2 regions of the Bacillus sp. EB106-07-01-XG149 genome follow, and region 1 is predicted to be linked to the other one. Evidence: riboswitches for the same ligand, from Rfam matches in the RefSeq annotation. Region 1 holds a riboswitch; the other holds the start of a gene.
The links. Region 1 has a riboswitch for FMN ahead of AC3WTA_RS15035 (ECF transporter S component). Riboswitches for the same ligand answer to the same signal wherever they lie in the genome.

Region 1 (7,955 bases):
TTAATCCGCCGGCTGAACATTTCTTACAAGTTTGGCAAGAGGAAAAAGAAGTAGAGCTAAGTAAAAAACTACCTTCTGAACTTGTTGAACTATTCCATCTCGTTGTAGAAAGTGAACAACAACAAGTGGTTGAAATTAATTTACAAAAAGGGAACTATGTAGTTCTTATGACGCCGCTTTACAACCAAACGAAAATTCGTGGTGCTGTAGCTGTATTACGTGATATGACGGAAGAACGCCGTCTTGAAAAGATGCGTCAAGACTTTATCGCGAACGTATCACATGAACTTCGTACACCGATGGTAATGCTTCAAGGTTATAGTGAAGCGATTTTAGATGATATTGTGCAAACGAAAGAAGAAATTAATGAGTTTGTTCAAATCATTTATGATGAATCTGTTCGTTTAGGTAAACTTGTAAATGAACTGTTAGATTTAGCGCGTATGGAAAGTGGTAATGTAGAGTTACATATAGGTGAAGTTGATATTCATCCTTTCGTTGAAAAAATAGGTCGTAAATTCCAAGGGATTGCAAAGGATAAAGAAGTCGCATTAACGGTTGATTTCCAGAATCCAATTGAACAATACCCGTTTGATGCAGATCGCATGGAACAAGTATTGACGAATTTAATTGATAACGCAATTCGTCATACGAATGCAGGCGGACATGTAACGCTTGTAATTGATACGAAAAATAATGGTCTTACTTTTGAAGTACAAGATTCGGGCGCTGGTATTCCAGAAGAAGATATTCCATTTTTATTTGATCGTTTCTACAAAGCTGATAAAGCAAGAACACGTGGAAAAAAAGGTGGAACAGGGCTCGGGCTTGCGATTGCAAAAAATATTGTGCAAGGCCATGATGGTAAAATTGCTGTTTCAAGTGTTGTTGGAGAGGGAACTACATTCTCTGTATATTTACCGAATCGTATAATTTAGATATACGTTTTTAAAGTTGATAATGAATAAAGTTCTACTGTTTTTTATTTTTTTGTAAAATCAATTAAATAAATAACAGTAGAACTTTTTTTCTATCTTAGTCGAATGAAGAATAGCAAGAGGGGTGTCGTGAAGCGATGAAATTATACACGAAAACAGGAGATAAAGGGACAACAAGTGTAATAGGCGGCAGAGTGGATAAAGATAATATCCGAGTTGAAGCATATGGCACGATAGATGAGGCGAATTCTCATATTGGATATGCAATGACTAAGCTACAAGGCGGATCTTTTGGAGATATTTACAATGAACTTGAAAATATTCAACATGAACTATTTGATTGCGGGGGAGACTTGGCGATAGTAGAGGGGAAAATTCCTTATAAAGTAACGGTTGAAATGGTTGAAAGCTTAGAAAGAAGGATTGATTCGTATATAGAAGAAGCACCGCCGTTAGAGCGTTTTATTTTACCAGGTGGAAGCGAAGCGGCAGCTGCTATTCATATTGCACGTACAGTTGTAAGGCGAGCAGAACGATGTGTAGTGTCCTTGCAAAAAGAAGGGGAAATAAATGAAGTTGTTCTAAAGTATGTAAATAGATTATCTGATTATTTGTTTGCAGTGGCTAGAGTAATAAACGCTCGATTACAAGTAAAAGATGTGGAGTATAATCGCAGTGCAATCGTTTTTCGTGATAAAAACGAGAAGGAAGTGGAGTGATTCACTTTCTTTTTTTGTATACTTTTTTCTGTAATATACCAAAATAAGAGAAGGTATGGTGTTAATTAGAAAACGGAGGATGTATATGAAAGTGTTAAAATGTGGCGTCATGTTATTGACGGTATTGTTTTTATCTCAATTACATGTGTACGCAGAGGGAAATCAATGGACATGGCCTGTTGAAGGGCAGATAAGTGATTATTTTGGGACAAGGCATGGAAAACACTACGGTATAGATATAGCGGCACCGATTGGCACGCCTGTGGCAGCTATTCAAGAAGGTAAGGTAACAAAGGCTTATTATTCAAGTAGTTATGGAAACGTTGTATTTATTAAACATGGAGAATATGAGGCCGTGTATGCGCATTTAAATAAGAGATATGTAGTTCAAGGGGATTATATTTCAAAAGGAGAAATAATTGGAGAAGTAGGAAATACAGGAGAATCGAGAGGTGCACACTTACATTTAGAAGTTCATCAAGGAAGATGGACGATGGCGAAAAAGAATGCGATGAATCCATTGCTTGTTCTAAATGAACAGAGAAATGAAGTTGTTTCCTCATCCTTATATGTCGTCCAAAAAGGGGACACTTTAGTTAGTATTGCACGGAAATTTAGTATGTCAGTTAAGGAAGTTAAAGATAAAAATGGACTGCAGCAAGATTGGATTTATCCAAATCAACAATTATACGTAAAGTAAAAAAAGAGCTAGTTAAACTAGCTCTTTTTTTTTACCAAAAAATAAAGACACATATAAATCCAGAAATAGCTAAGTAGCTATATAAGTAAAATACTTTCGTTCTTGTTTTTTCGTTCGTTCGAAATAGTACAATAGTCGGTTCAATTAAACCGATTGTCAAACAAAGTAAACCAAGAAGCATACAACCGATTGAAATGGAGTACAGGGCGATTTGTGGTGCTTGAAATGGAATCATCCATTTTAATAAAAATGCAATAAGTGCAGTGTAGCAAATGCTGCCGATGTATTTATTCAACGGTGCATTAGAACGGAACCCTGGAAGTTTTTTTAAGAAAGAGCGGGAAACAACTTCAGTTTGTAAAGATGTGTGCTCTTCAATTATTTTTTGAGCTTCTTTTCCTTTTTGGAAAAGGGATAATATCCAGTTTCGCTCACCTTGAAAAATAAATTGAGAAGTTGTCAAATAATGATCCACCTTCACTTTATTCCAACTCTTCCATGGGTGACGCTCACACAGTTTTAATTTACTCTCTGTTTTTTTATCATACTGATAAATACTGATGCCATCTTCATCGAAAGCAGCATAGTATGTCTCGCTTGAGAATGTGCCTAAATCAATTGGACAGTAGAAAAGTAATTCTTTTTTTAAGTAAAAGTATTCTTTTCTTAAGTTTTTTTTCATTGCTTCTCGAATAGAGTGTCTCTTTTCTTTTTTCATGACATTTCCTCCATAATCCAGAAAATGTTCTTATCTTAACAATTCAACATCTTATCACTTTTCATTATATATGACTAGGGGATTCGTAGGGGAAATGCCGAATACTAAAAAATCTGGGGTGTATTGTAAAATATAGTGATTGGTTTTAATTATATAAAATTAATAACTTATTTTTAATAAGTTACACTTTTTTTGTTCACAATACGATTATGTTGTTGTATAATAAAGTGGAAAATAGAATATCGGTCTATCTTCGGGGCAGGGTGAAAATCCCGACCGGCGGTGATGAACTATATGTGATTTTGTTCTAAGCCCGCGAGCCGTTAAGGCAGGATTTGGTGTGATTCCAAAGCCGACAGTATAGTCTGGATGGGAGAAGATGGAGGTTCAAGCGTTCAAAAAAGATATGGATTTGAACGTCTGTTTGATGTGCCTTAAATTCTCCCTTTGTGTAAAACACAAAGGGTTTTTTCGTTCTATGAAAAAGTAGGCATAGCAGAACCTTTCCACTTTCCATGAGAAGATCGATGGAAAAGGAGAGAGAAAGATGAAACAAAAAAACAGTGTAGTGCAGATGGTGAGTGTAGCGATGCTAAGTAGTATTGCATATTTACTGATGATGTTGGATTTCCCGTTTCCAGGGCTTCCGCCATTTTTAAAAATTGATTTTAGTGATGTACCAGCTCTAATTGCAGCAATTATTTTCGGGCCAGTTGCAGGGATAATTGTAGAGGCGATAAAGAATATTTTACATTACGGAATTCAAGGGAGTTTAACGGGAGTGCCAGTTGGAGAAATTGCTAACTTTATTGCAGGATGTTTATTTATTGGACCGGCAGCTTTCTTATTTAGAAAGTATCGTACTGTTAAGAGTTTAACGACAGGATTAATGCTAGGGACAATTACAATGGCGCTCATTATGAGTGTATTAAATTACATCATTATATTCCCAGCTTACACTTGGTTTTTAAATTCACCAGCTATGTCTAGCGAGGCTATAAGAACAACGGTTGTAACGGCAATCTTACCATTTAATTTGATTAAAGGAATTGTTGTGACAATTGTATTTGTAGCGTTATTCTCACGCCTGAAAGTATGGGTGTTTGCAAAAATGAAAAATGCATAAAATATAAAATAAAACCATTAGTAGTATGGAACTACTAGTGGTTTTTTATTAAGTAGAATGAAAATAGAAAACAAAAAATATCCCTCATATTAATGAGGGATATTTTTTGAAGTTAATAAAAGACTATTCGAATTTTAAAGAGTCGCCATCAAATGATTCATCAGCAACTTTAATTGAGTCAGTTGGACAACCTTCGAATGCATCCATCATATCTTCAATTAATACATCTGGAATTTCAACGATACCTTGGTTATCGTCTAACGTTACAAATGCAATACCTTCATCATCATAATCATAAATGTCTGGTGCAGCAGCGCCGCAAGCACCACATGCGATACAAGTATCTTTATCAACGATTGTATATTTTGCCATCTTTTTTCCCTCCTGATAATATGTATGTGAAAAGCTCGCCATAAAAATTATAACCTTATTGTAAAACGGTTTTTAAAACTTTTCAACATAAAATTATAATGATAATCCTTATCAATTAGAGTGTCAACTAATTTTTGCATTATGTCATAAGATTTTCAAAATACGTAAATGTTATTTCGTTTGGTACAATATACTATATACAAGTACATAGTGCCGATATGATAAGTTTAATGAGTAACATAGAATGGTGCAATCATACTAAAAAGTAATTAAGCTAGATTGAAAGGTGGAAGCGGTAATGCAACTACAATATACTTTATTGTATTGTTTAAAACAATTGAATGGTGAAAGGACCGTTTCTTCTATTTATTATTTATTAAAAGGAAAACGATCTTCGCAAACGTTACAAGATGGAAATATGTTCCGAATTTCATTTTTGTTTGGAATATATAAATCGTTAAATAGAACAGATTATGATCGTGAAGTTGCAAAGTTGTTGCAAGCAGATTTGATTCGAGAAATACATGAAAATACATATTTGTTAACATCTAAAGGTAAAATGCAGTTACATACATGGGAGGAAGTGTATGCTTTTCCCACGCATTTACATGGTTTACACTATGGTGAATTAGGTGAAACATTTTGGAAACGATTATCATTAATTATTCAAACTATATCTAATTTACAACAGAATAATACGAAGTTTATTCCCATTCAACAAGATACAGAAATAATGATGTGGGTAAAACGTTTTTTAACAGGTATACCATATAGGCGAAGTGAATTGGCTAAAATATTATGGAAAGAAATACATAATCTTTTAGGAAAAGGTGATGTGGTAGAAGCAACGATTGTAACATATAGATTAACAGGATATGAACGTATCGGTTGTACATTGCAGCAATTAGCGGAAATTACGAAACAAGATATATTCCGGGTGTATTTTTTATTTTGGGGTACAATTCACTTCTTTATACAAGAAGTTCACGATAAAGAAAATGAATTTCCGCTATTAGCTGAGATTATCTCTTATCCAAATGAGAGAGCTGAATTATTTAGTTTATCAACGAAAAAAACATATAATTTTTGGAGACAAGGACGCTCTTTAGATGAAATAGCGACAATTAGAAATTTAAAGGTTGCAACGATAGAAGATCATTTTGTTGAAATTGCTTTGCGGGAAAAAGAGTTTTCAATCGAGATGTTTATGGAAAAAGACAAAATAGATAAAGTAACAAAAGTAATTGAGGCATTACAAACACGTAAGTTGCGTGAGTTGAAACAAGCGGTTGGAGAGGGTATCTCTTATTTTGAAGTTCGTCTTGTTTTGGCGCGGATGGAGGGTATAAATGAAGCTTGAGGAATATTTATATAGATGGTTTGGATATTCTGAATTTCGTACAGGGCAAAAAGGGGTAATTACAGATTTATTAGAAGGAAAAGATGTTATAGCAATGCTCCCGACTGGAAGAGGGAAGTCTATGTGCTATCAACTTACAGGGCTAATGCAAGAAGGGACCGTGCTTGTTGTATCACCATTATTATCTTTGATGGAAGATCAAGTTACACAATTAAAGTATGTTGTGAAAAACCGAGTAATAGCATTTAATAGTTTTCGGACATTACATGAAAAAAGAGAAGCGATGAAAAAATTAGCTTCATATAAATTTATTTTTGTTTCACCAGAGATGTTGCAGTCGGAAGTGTTAATAAGAGAATTGAAGAAAGTTCATATTTCATTATTTGTTGTAGATGAGGCTCATTGTATTTCACAATGGGGTTATGATTTTAGGCCAGACTATAAAAAACTAAATGTAGTCATTGAAAATATCGGGTCTCCTACGGTGCTAGCATTAACGGCAACAGCGACAAAAGATGTACTCCGAGATATAGCAGAGAGTTTAGATTTGAAGAAAGTGACGCAGCATGTATACTCTATTGATCGTCCAAATATTGCGATGGAAGTACAATTTGTGGAGACGATAGAAGAGAAGAAAGAAGCGCTTTTGGACCAGGTGATGTATTTACAAGGGCCAGGGATTGTATATTGTTCAAGCAGAGCGTGGACAGAACGTTTAACGGAGTATTTAAGAGGAAAAGGCGTGACTGGTGTCGCTTTTTATCATGGTGGTATGGAACATGAAGAGCGTATGTTAATTCAACAGCAGTTTATGAATGACCAATTGCAGCTTGTAATATGTACAAGTGCTTTTGGTATGGGAGTAAATAAGTCGAATACGAGCTATATTATTCATTTTCATTATCCGACTAATATAGCTTCCTATTTACAAGAAATCGGAAGAGCTGGAAGAGATGGTGAACCGAGTATAGCTATCTTACTATGTAGTCCGTTAGATCACGATTTGCCAATTTCAATAATTGAAGATGAATTGCCAAGTCAGTCGCAAATACAATTTTTATTCTCTTTACTACAAGAAAGAATGTTTCAAACGAAAGAATTACCAATAGAAGAGGTAGAAGAAATTTGTTATAATGCAGCAAGATTTAATGAACAATATTGGCGTTTCATCCGCTATCATCTTGAACAGCTTGGAATCATACAACAGCGAAAATTAAAATTAGAGAGCTTGTCAGATGAAATTATGAACAGATTAATAGCTGAAGTAGAAATAAGGCTACGTAATAAATATAGTGAGCTAGAAAACATGAAATCGTGGATACAAGGGAAAGAATGTAGGCGTGAATATTTGTTACAACAGTTCGGTTATAGAAAAGAGAACGAGTTGAAAAATTGCTGTGACTATTGTGGTATTACAAAAACAGATTATAAAAAAAGACAAGCGCAACAATCGGATTTCGACTATAATTGGGAAACAGAGTTACAAAAGCTTTTCGGTCTAGAAAAGATGGGGGAATGATGAACATTCAAAGGCATAATATTGAAGATATGAGTCCGAAAGAAATAAGGCTGAATCTGTATATCACACAGTTCATTATTATCGGTATCGGTTGTTTACTAGCATATATATTATTCCGAGATATAAAATCGGTGTATAGTCTGTGGAAGTGGGAACCGGTGTCTATACTTATAATAGGTGGCTTGTTGGCGATTGGTATTGTGTTATTAGATTATGTTGCAATGCGAGTATTTCCAGAGTCTTGGTTTGATGATGGTGGTATTAACGATAAGATGTTTCAAGGAATGTCAGTTATGCACCTACTCGTTATTACGTTCATTATCGGCTTTGCAGAAGAATTTTTATTTAGAGGTGTAGTGCAGACGCACTTTGGAATTGTAATAGCGAGTTTAGTATTTGCAGTGTTACATATTCGGTATATAACAAAGCCATTTTTGTTTTGTTTCGTCTGTTTCATTAGTTTTGTCTTTGGTTATGTATTTGAATGGACAGGAAATTTGTTT
Region 2 (7,955 bases), on a different contig from region 1:
ACGTAGTAGAAGAGAAAATGATTACGAAAGAGGATGCAATTGCGATATTAGAAGCTGATGATACAGAAGTGTTAGAAATTATGAATGCAGCTTACATCATTCGCCATCATTACTTTGGTAAGAAAGTAAAATTGAATATGATTATTAATACGAAATCTGGATTATGTCCTGAAGATTGCGGATATTGTTCACAGTCTATTATTTCAGAGGCGCCGATTGATAAATATGCATGGCTAACGCAGGAAAAGATTGTAGAAGGAGCACACGAAGCAATTCGCCGTAAAGCAGGTACATATTGTATTGTGGCATCTGGTCGTCGTCCGACGGATAAAGAGGTGAATCACGTAATTGGAGCAGTTAAGGAGATTCGTGAAACGACAGATTTAAAGATTTGTTGTTGTTTAGGTTTCTTAAACGAAGATCAAGCAGGACGTTTAGCAGACGCGGGTGTACATCGTTATAACCACAACTTAAATACACATGCAAATAATTACGAAAGCATTTGCTCCACTCATACGTATGACGATCGTGTTGATACAGTTCAAAAAGCAAAACAAGCGGGCATTTCACCATGCTCTGGGGCAATTTTTGGAATGGGGGAGACAATAGAAGAACGTGCTGAAATTGCATTTGAATTACAACGTATAGACGCAGATTCAATTCCATGTAATTTCCTTGTTGCTGTAAAGGGTACGCCGCTTGAAGGACAAAAAGAATTAACGCCGGTAGAATGTTTAAAAGTGCTGGCGATGATGCGTTTTGTAAACCCAACGAAAGAAATTCGCATTTCAGGGGGACGTGAAATCAATTTACGTTCTGTACAGCCAATCGGTTTATTTGCAGCAAACTCTATTTTTGTTGGAGATTACTTAACGACAGCTGGACAAGAACCGACTGCAGACTGGGGTATGATTGAAGATTTAGGGTTTGAGATTGAAGAATGTGCATTATAAGATAGATAAAAAGCAAACTTGTAAAAGAGTTTGCTTTTTTTGTAAATAAAATGTAATAAATAGTTGTGAAAGCTTGATACTATTGGTTTTTGAGCGAAAAAAAGAATTTTGGTGGACGAATTTTCCAAGCCCCAATTGTACATAGTAAATATGTAATTTATATTGGGTTGGAGGATTTTACATGCACAAATATATATTAGCGATTATGACTTGTCTAATTTTACTAAAAGCAATAAGTGCTGATCCAGTTAAGGCCGCCGAAAATCCTGAACAAAAAGAGATGCAACAACGAATTGAACAACATTTTCGAACGAAAGCTGAACATTTTGGATTGAAAACAGAAGGAAAAGACTTAAAGGAAGTGCGAAAAGAAATTACTATTATAGAAGAAGCGAAGAAAAGAGAGAATGTATGGAGAACAGCACAAACGCTTCGTATACAAACAGAAGGAAAAACAATGGATGAATTAATAAAAGATGTACGGAAAAAAGTAAAAAAATAAAAAAGAGGCCGCAGCCTCTTTTTTATTTTTTATGCCCATTGTTTTGATAAATGAGCCATTTCAATCGCAGCAACGGCGGATTCATAGCCTTTATTACCAGCTTTCGTGCCCGCGCGTTCAATCGCCTGCTCGATCGTTTCAGTCGTTAATACACCGAAAATAACTGGGATGTCTGTTTGTAGGGATAAAGATGCAACTCCTTTTGCTACTTCATTACAAACGTAATCGTAATGTGTTGTAGCACCACGAATTACAGTACCTAACGTAATAACAGCATCATACTTCCCGCTATTAGCCATCTTTTTAGCGATTAAAGGAATTTCAAATGCGCCAGGAACCCAAGCAACATCGATATCAGTTTCTTCTACACCGTGACGCTTTAATCCATCTAAAGCTCCGCCGAGTAACTTACTTGTAATAAATTCATTAAAACGTCCAACAACAACCCCAACTTTTAATCCTGTACCAACTAAATGACCTTCGAATACCATAATGAATCTCTCCTTTTATTATAAGTTTAGTAAATGTCCTAATTTGTTTACTTTCGTTTGTAAATACGTTTTATTCTCTTCTTTTGTTGGCATTTGCAATGGAACACGCTCGATTACTTCTAAATCGTAACCTTGTAAGCCAGCAATTTTTCGCGGGTTATTCGTTAATAATCGTAACTGTTGTAAACCTAAATCTTTTAAAATTTGAGCGCCAATACCGTAATCACGCAAATCAGCTGGGAATCCAAGTTTTTCGTTTGCTTCTACCGTATCGAATCCTTCTTCTTGTAACTTATAAGCGCGAAGCTTATTAAGAAGGCCGATGCCTCGTCCTTCTTGTCTCATATAAAGAAGAACGCCTTTTCCTTCACGTTCAATTTGAGCAAGTGCAGCATGGAGTTGTGGTCCACAATCACAGCGGCATGAGCCAAATACATCTCCTGTTAAGCACTCTGAATGAACGCGTACAAGTACAGGCTCTCCTGTTGAAATCTCACCTTTTACGAGTGCGATATGCTCTTTCGTATCTAATGAATTAGAATAGCCAATTGCATGGAAAGTACCGAAATCTGTAGGTAATGTAATTTCCACTTCTCTCGTCACTAATGTTTCATGGTGGCGGCGATAAGCAATTAAATCTTCTATTGTAATCATTTTTATATCAAATTGTTTTGCGCACTGTAGTAAATCAGGTACGCGAGCCATCGTACCGTCCTCATTGATAATCTCACAAATGACTCCAGCTGGTTCTGCTCCGCAAAGCTGTGCTAAATCGACGGCAGCCTCTGTATGACCAGCACGGCGCAGTACACCGCCTTCTTTCGCGATTAATGGAAAGATATGTCCAGGACGATTGAAATCAGCACCTTTTGATGCAGGGTTTAACAATTCTTGTATCGTAGTCGCCCGTTCGTGAGCGCTAATCCCTGTTGTTGTAGAAACATGATCAATGCTCACTGTAAATGCAGTATGATGCGAATCTGTATTATGAGCTACCATTGGTTCTAATTGTAGACGCTCTGCGTACCCTTCCGTAATCGGTACACAAACGAGACCACGCCCATGTGTAATCATAAAGTTAATCGTTTCTGGCGTAATATACTCTGCTAAAGCGATAAAGTCGCCTTCATTTTCACGGTTTTCATCATCGCATACGATAACGACTTTTCCTTGTTTTAAATCTTCTAGAGCTTCTTCAATACGATGAAACATAATGCTTCCCCCTTATAGAAATCCGTTTTCTTGTAAAAAGCTTTCGCTCATTGAACCTGTTCGTTTTACAGGTTTAGAAATAAAGCGTTCGATATATTTACCGATCATGTCACACTCAATGTTTACTATGTCACCGGCATTCTTTTCTCCGATAACAGATTCACTTACTGTGTGCGGGATGAGTGAGATTGTGATGGAAGATTCGTCTATATCAAATATCGTTAAACTCGTTCCATCAACAGCAACGGATCCTTTATGCAAACAATAGCGCAGCAATTCATCAGCAATAGCTATTTTGTAATAGACGGCATTATAGTGTTGTTTTTTGTTTAATATCGTTCCGATGCCATCAATATGTCCTGAAACGAAATGTCCACCGAATCGTCCGTTTGCAGCCATCGCCCGCTCTAAATTTACTTTAGAGCGTGGTTTAAGCATGCGAAGTGATGTTGATTGCATCGTTTCAGGCATTGCGTCCACTGTGAATGAAGTTGTTGTGAAACTCGTTACAGTTAAGCAAATACCGTTAACCGCGATACTATCACCTAAGTGAACATCTGATAAAATTTTATTCGCATGGATCGTTAACTTCATCGCTTCTCCGCTTTGTTGCATGTTTGCAATCGTTCCTAATTCTTCTATAATTCCTGTAAACATTCCGTCACCTCACTTCGGGCATTCGCAACAATTTTTATATCATCACCAACTTGTTTCATCTCTTGAATTTCCAAGGAAAGTGCATCTTGCAATGCTGCGAAACCATTTCCACCAAATAAAGTAGGGGCATCTTTCCCGCCAATTAATTTGGGGCTTATATAAGTTACAATTTCATTGAGATGCTTTGTTTGTAAGAAGCTTGCATGAACTGTTTGACCACCTTCAACGAATAGAGAAAGAATTTGCTTCTCTCCAAGAAAGAAAAGGAGGTCCTTGATTTCTATATGTTTTGTTTTCATTTGGAATATAGCTATATTTTCAGATTCATAAGAAGCTATTTTCTCTTTATTTACATCCTTACCGACAAAAATCCATGTCGGTGCTAAACCATCTGTTATGACATGAGAAGATGGTGGTGTTCGTAAATGGGTATCTAAAATGACGCGTATAGGATGTTTACCCCCGTTAGGAATTCTTGTCGTTAAATGCGGATTATCAGCTATAACTGTATTTACTCCAACGAGAATCGCATCATGTGTATGGCGATATTGGTGAACATCAGCTCGTGCTTCTTCACCTGTAATCCACTTACTTTCACCAGTGACAGTTGCTGTTTTTCCATCTAAGCTCATCGCTGTTTTTATTGTTACAAATGGACGTTTCGTTCTCATGTAGTGAAAAAAGAAACGATTTAATAAGGTGGCTTCTGTTTCAATAACACCGGTAGTTACTTCGATGCCAGCTTCTTCTAATCTCCTTTTTCCAGTACCAGAAACGAGAGGATTGCAATCAAGAGTAGCAATTACAACCCGTTTGACTCCTTTTTTGATGAGCAATTCACAACAAGGTGGTGTTTTTCCAAAATGGCTACACGGTTCAAGTGTTACATAAACGGTAGCTCCTTTTGCTTTTTCACCAGCCATATGAAGAGCGTGAACTTCTGCGTGTTCTTCACCTGCACGTAAATGAGCGCCAATACCGACGATGTTTCCATCTTTTACAACAACAGCACCAACCATAGGATTTGGACTTGTTTGTCCGGATGTTCCTTCTGCTAACTGCAGGGCAATCCTCATATATTCTTGATCTGTCATTTTCTTCACCTCTCCTGAAAAAATCAAAAAACCCCAAGGATTTTATATCCTTGGGGTTTGGGAGACGTGATTTCTAGAAATATAGTTCGAATACGAAAGTATAGGAAAGAAACCTAACGATGATTGATATTTTGGCATAAGGAAAAAAACTAGCAAAATATCAAATTTTTCAAACGCTAGTCGTATCTTTTTATTCCAGTATAGAAACATAAGTATACAAAATAAAACATATATAAAGATTCAAAATGAAACTTTAAAAATATGCATACTGAAATAAAAGTGTATTCGCTATATAAAATTACTAGAAAACATATCCTTCTCCCATCCAGACTATACTGTCGGCCCTAGAGTTTCACTAGATCCACCGTTTTCGTGTTGAAAACGGGTCACGGACTTAGAAGTTTGCACTTCATCACCGCCGGTTGGGAATTTCACCCGACCCCGAAGGATGTTGTTTGCTCAAATTATAGCACAAAAAAGACAAAAGGCTAGTAAAAAATATTCGAATGTGAAGAATTGTGTGAAAATATATGTAAGTTGGAATGAGGACAAAAGTATGAGGAATGTTGTAAGGAAAAGGGGGGACGAGAGTTAATGAAAAGAAAAAACATGCACAAAAAAATGTGCATGTCACATGTGAAATTATTCTGCCTCTGGTGCTCTAACAACAGACTCGAATTTCCCTTTATGCGAAGCATCGCAATAAGGCATATTTTTTGATAAACCACAACGGCATAAAGAAAATGCCGGTTTTGCTGGGAATACATTCCCTTGTGAATCGACTAATTCCACGTCCCCTGTAACACGAAAAGAGCCATTATCATTTACTTTAATTTGTACTTTCGCCAACGCTATCCCTCCTTCCCAAACGCTTAATTTCATCATATAATTAAGAGAAGTACTTGACAATATAAAGTGAAACTTTAATTAGTGGGGAGGTATCCCCCACTAATTATTAGTTGAACCAATCGGGCTTTTAGGGGCAGTTAATCTCCCACCTAACTTCTTTGTTTTAGCTGAGTTTTGAGGTGGGAGTTTTACTGCCCGTTAATGCGGGGTAAAAAGAGCACTTTGTTTGAGAAAGAAGAGAGTGTTATAATAGTTTTCATAACTGACTAGAGTAAGGTGACGAGAGATGGATAAACAATTACATACATTACGAAACATTGCAAATGAGCGCACGTGGGCATCATTTTTGAATGATAATCATCCATATAGTTTGTTACATTGGTCCATTGCAGGTGTAGGGCAAGAGGCAAAGGATGTTTGGTTACTTCAAGATGAAGTAACATTTCAAACGACAGAATTTCCAACGTTAGACGATGCAATGCAATGGATTTCTGAAAACATGGAACAAGTTACAGACGTTTTAGCGCAATAAAAAAACAGGCTTATGCAAGCCTGTTTTTTGTTTCTTTTACATATGAGTTTAAAAATTGATCAACGGCTGCTTCATACTCTTCTTTATTTTCGTTATAAGAGCAAGCGTGTGCACCGCGTTCTGCAATATAAAGTTGTTTATTGTTTCCTTTTGCTTCATATAGTGCTTTCGTCATATCAGCTAAAATATAATCATCATCTTTACTATGAATAAAGAGGACGGGATTGTTAATATTTTTTATACAATCGATTGGTGAAACTTCGCGAATCGTATAACCGTCACGCACTTTTAAAAAAGCATTTGCTAAAGGCAATAAGGGCCATTTAGGTAAATGGAATTCAACCTTTAAACGGTGTTGTAATTGTCCGTAGAAATCAGAAAAAGGACAATCTGCAATATAGAAATCAGCACCATCTTCTACAAGTCCTGCGTATTGAAGAAGTGTTGCAGCTCCCATAGATTCACCATGAATACCGAGTGTTATATTTGTTCCAAAGCGACTTTTTAGCCAGTCAACTACAGATTTTAAATCATGTTTTTCATAGTATCCATAGCTTGTTGTTTTTCCGCCAGTTTTACCATGACGACGATGATCATAAATAACGACATTATACCCTCTGTTTAAAAATAACCTTGCATATTTTACAGAGTTCATTTTATTTACAGTTACGCCGTGACAAAAGATCATAAACTTATTGGAATGACCAGCAGGAATGTAATAGCCGTGAAGATCATATCCGAATTGCGAAGGAATATGAATTTCTTCTTTATGAAGAGCATCAAAATCCTCTATACGAAAATGTTTTTTCGTTTCTCTTTCGAGTACTTCTTCCTCTGTTTTTTTCTTTAAGTACATCACTTTATTTGTAAAGAAAATCCCAAGGGCAGTTATCGCACCTAGTATAGTAAACAATGCTGCAAAAAAACGTTTCATACTTTACCTCATCCTCCAAATACCGTTACATGTGATACACTTACATTGTATCACAATGATAGAAAAGGGGAGAAATAGGAAATGGTGTATATACAAAAAATTACGCCAGCGATGAAAGAAACAATCCGAATGTTCATGTGTGAGAACTGGGGGAGTTCATTGATGGTTTCACGTGGTAAGGGGCATCAGTTAGAAGAGTTGCCAGGATTTGTTGCGCTCTCGGATGACAGAATAATCGGAATTATAACGTATGAAGTGACCGGAAATATGTGTGAAATTGTATCGTTAGATAGCTTTGAAGAAAGAAAAGGAATAGGGACGAAACTTGTAGATTGTGTATTACAAGTTGCAGAAGAAAAACGGTGTGGGCGGGTTTGGCTCATAACAACAAATGATAATATGAATGCGTTACGTTTTTACCAAAAACGTAATTTTGTGATGACTAATTTATATGTGAATGCAGTGGAAGAGGCACGAAAAATAAAGAAAGAAATTCCGCGTATCGGATATGATAATATCCAAATTTTACATGAAATACAGTTGGAGTATCGTTTAATAAATTGATGTAACAATTTTCAGAAATATAAGTTAGTAACCTTGACGAATATTGTAATTTAGGTTACCGTAAAATTGTAATCTATTACCATATTAAGGGGTGACGATGTGGCAACTATACGTGATGTTGCAAAATTGGCAGGTGTTTCAGTCGCAACCGTTTCACGAGTTATTAA

Region 2: it holds a riboswitch for FMN, as region 1 does, so the genes downstream of both, ribD (bifunctional diaminohydroxyphosphoribosylaminopyrimidine deaminase/5-amino-6-(5-phosphoribosylamino)uracil reductase RibD) here and AC3WTA_RS15035 (ECF transporter S component) in region 1, are expected to answer to the same signal.

The regions. Positions count from the first base shown of each region.
Region 1 covers NZ_JBYTDP010000003.1:522,489-530,443, forward strand. The annotation lists gene resE (sensor histidine kinase ResE) at 1-938, shown strand, start outside; gene AC3WTA_RS15020 (cob(I)yrinic acid a,c-diamide adenosyltransferase) at 1,076-1,657, shown strand; gene AC3WTA_RS15025 (peptidoglycan DD-metalloendopeptidase family protein) at 1,743-2,357, shown strand; gene AC3WTA_RS15030 (hypothetical protein) at 2,389-3,075, opposite strand; FMN riboswitch at 3,321-3,460, shown strand; gene AC3WTA_RS15035 (ECF transporter S component) at 3,623-4,201, shown strand; gene AC3WTA_RS15040 (ferredoxin) at 4,325-4,573, opposite strand; gene AC3WTA_RS15045 (YpbB family protein) at 4,872-5,933, shown strand; gene AC3WTA_RS15050 (RecQ family ATP-dependent DNA helicase) at 5,923-7,452, shown strand; gene AC3WTA_RS15055 (CPBP family intramembrane glutamic endopeptidase) at 7,452-7,955, shown strand, end outside.
Region 2 covers NZ_JBYTDP010000002.1:418,114-426,068, reverse strand. The annotation lists gene bioB (biotin synthase) at 1-953, shown strand, start outside; gene AC3WTA_RS08220 (hypothetical protein) at 1,135-1,455, shown strand; gene ribH (6,7-dimethyl-8-ribityllumazine synthase) at 1,485-1,946, opposite strand; gene ribBA (bifunctional 3,4-dihydroxy-2-butanone 4-phosphate synthase/GTP cyclohydrolase II) at 1,965-3,158, opposite strand; gene ribE (riboflavin synthase subunit alpha) at 3,171-3,815, opposite strand; gene ribD (bifunctional diaminohydroxyphosphoribosylaminopyrimidine deaminase/5-amino-6-(5-phosphoribosylamino)uracil reductase RibD) at 3,797-4,909, opposite strand; FMN riboswitch at 5,219-5,362, opposite strand; gene AC3WTA_RS08195 (CDGSH iron-sulfur domain-containing protein) at 5,552-5,758, opposite strand; gene AC3WTA_RS08190 (DUF2552 family protein) at 6,045-6,290, shown strand; gene AC3WTA_RS08185 (alpha/beta hydrolase) at 6,301-7,224, opposite strand; gene AC3WTA_RS08180 (GNAT family N-acetyltransferase) at 7,306-7,788, shown strand; gene AC3WTA_RS08175 (LacI family DNA-binding transcriptional regulator) at 7,888-7,955, shown strand, end outside.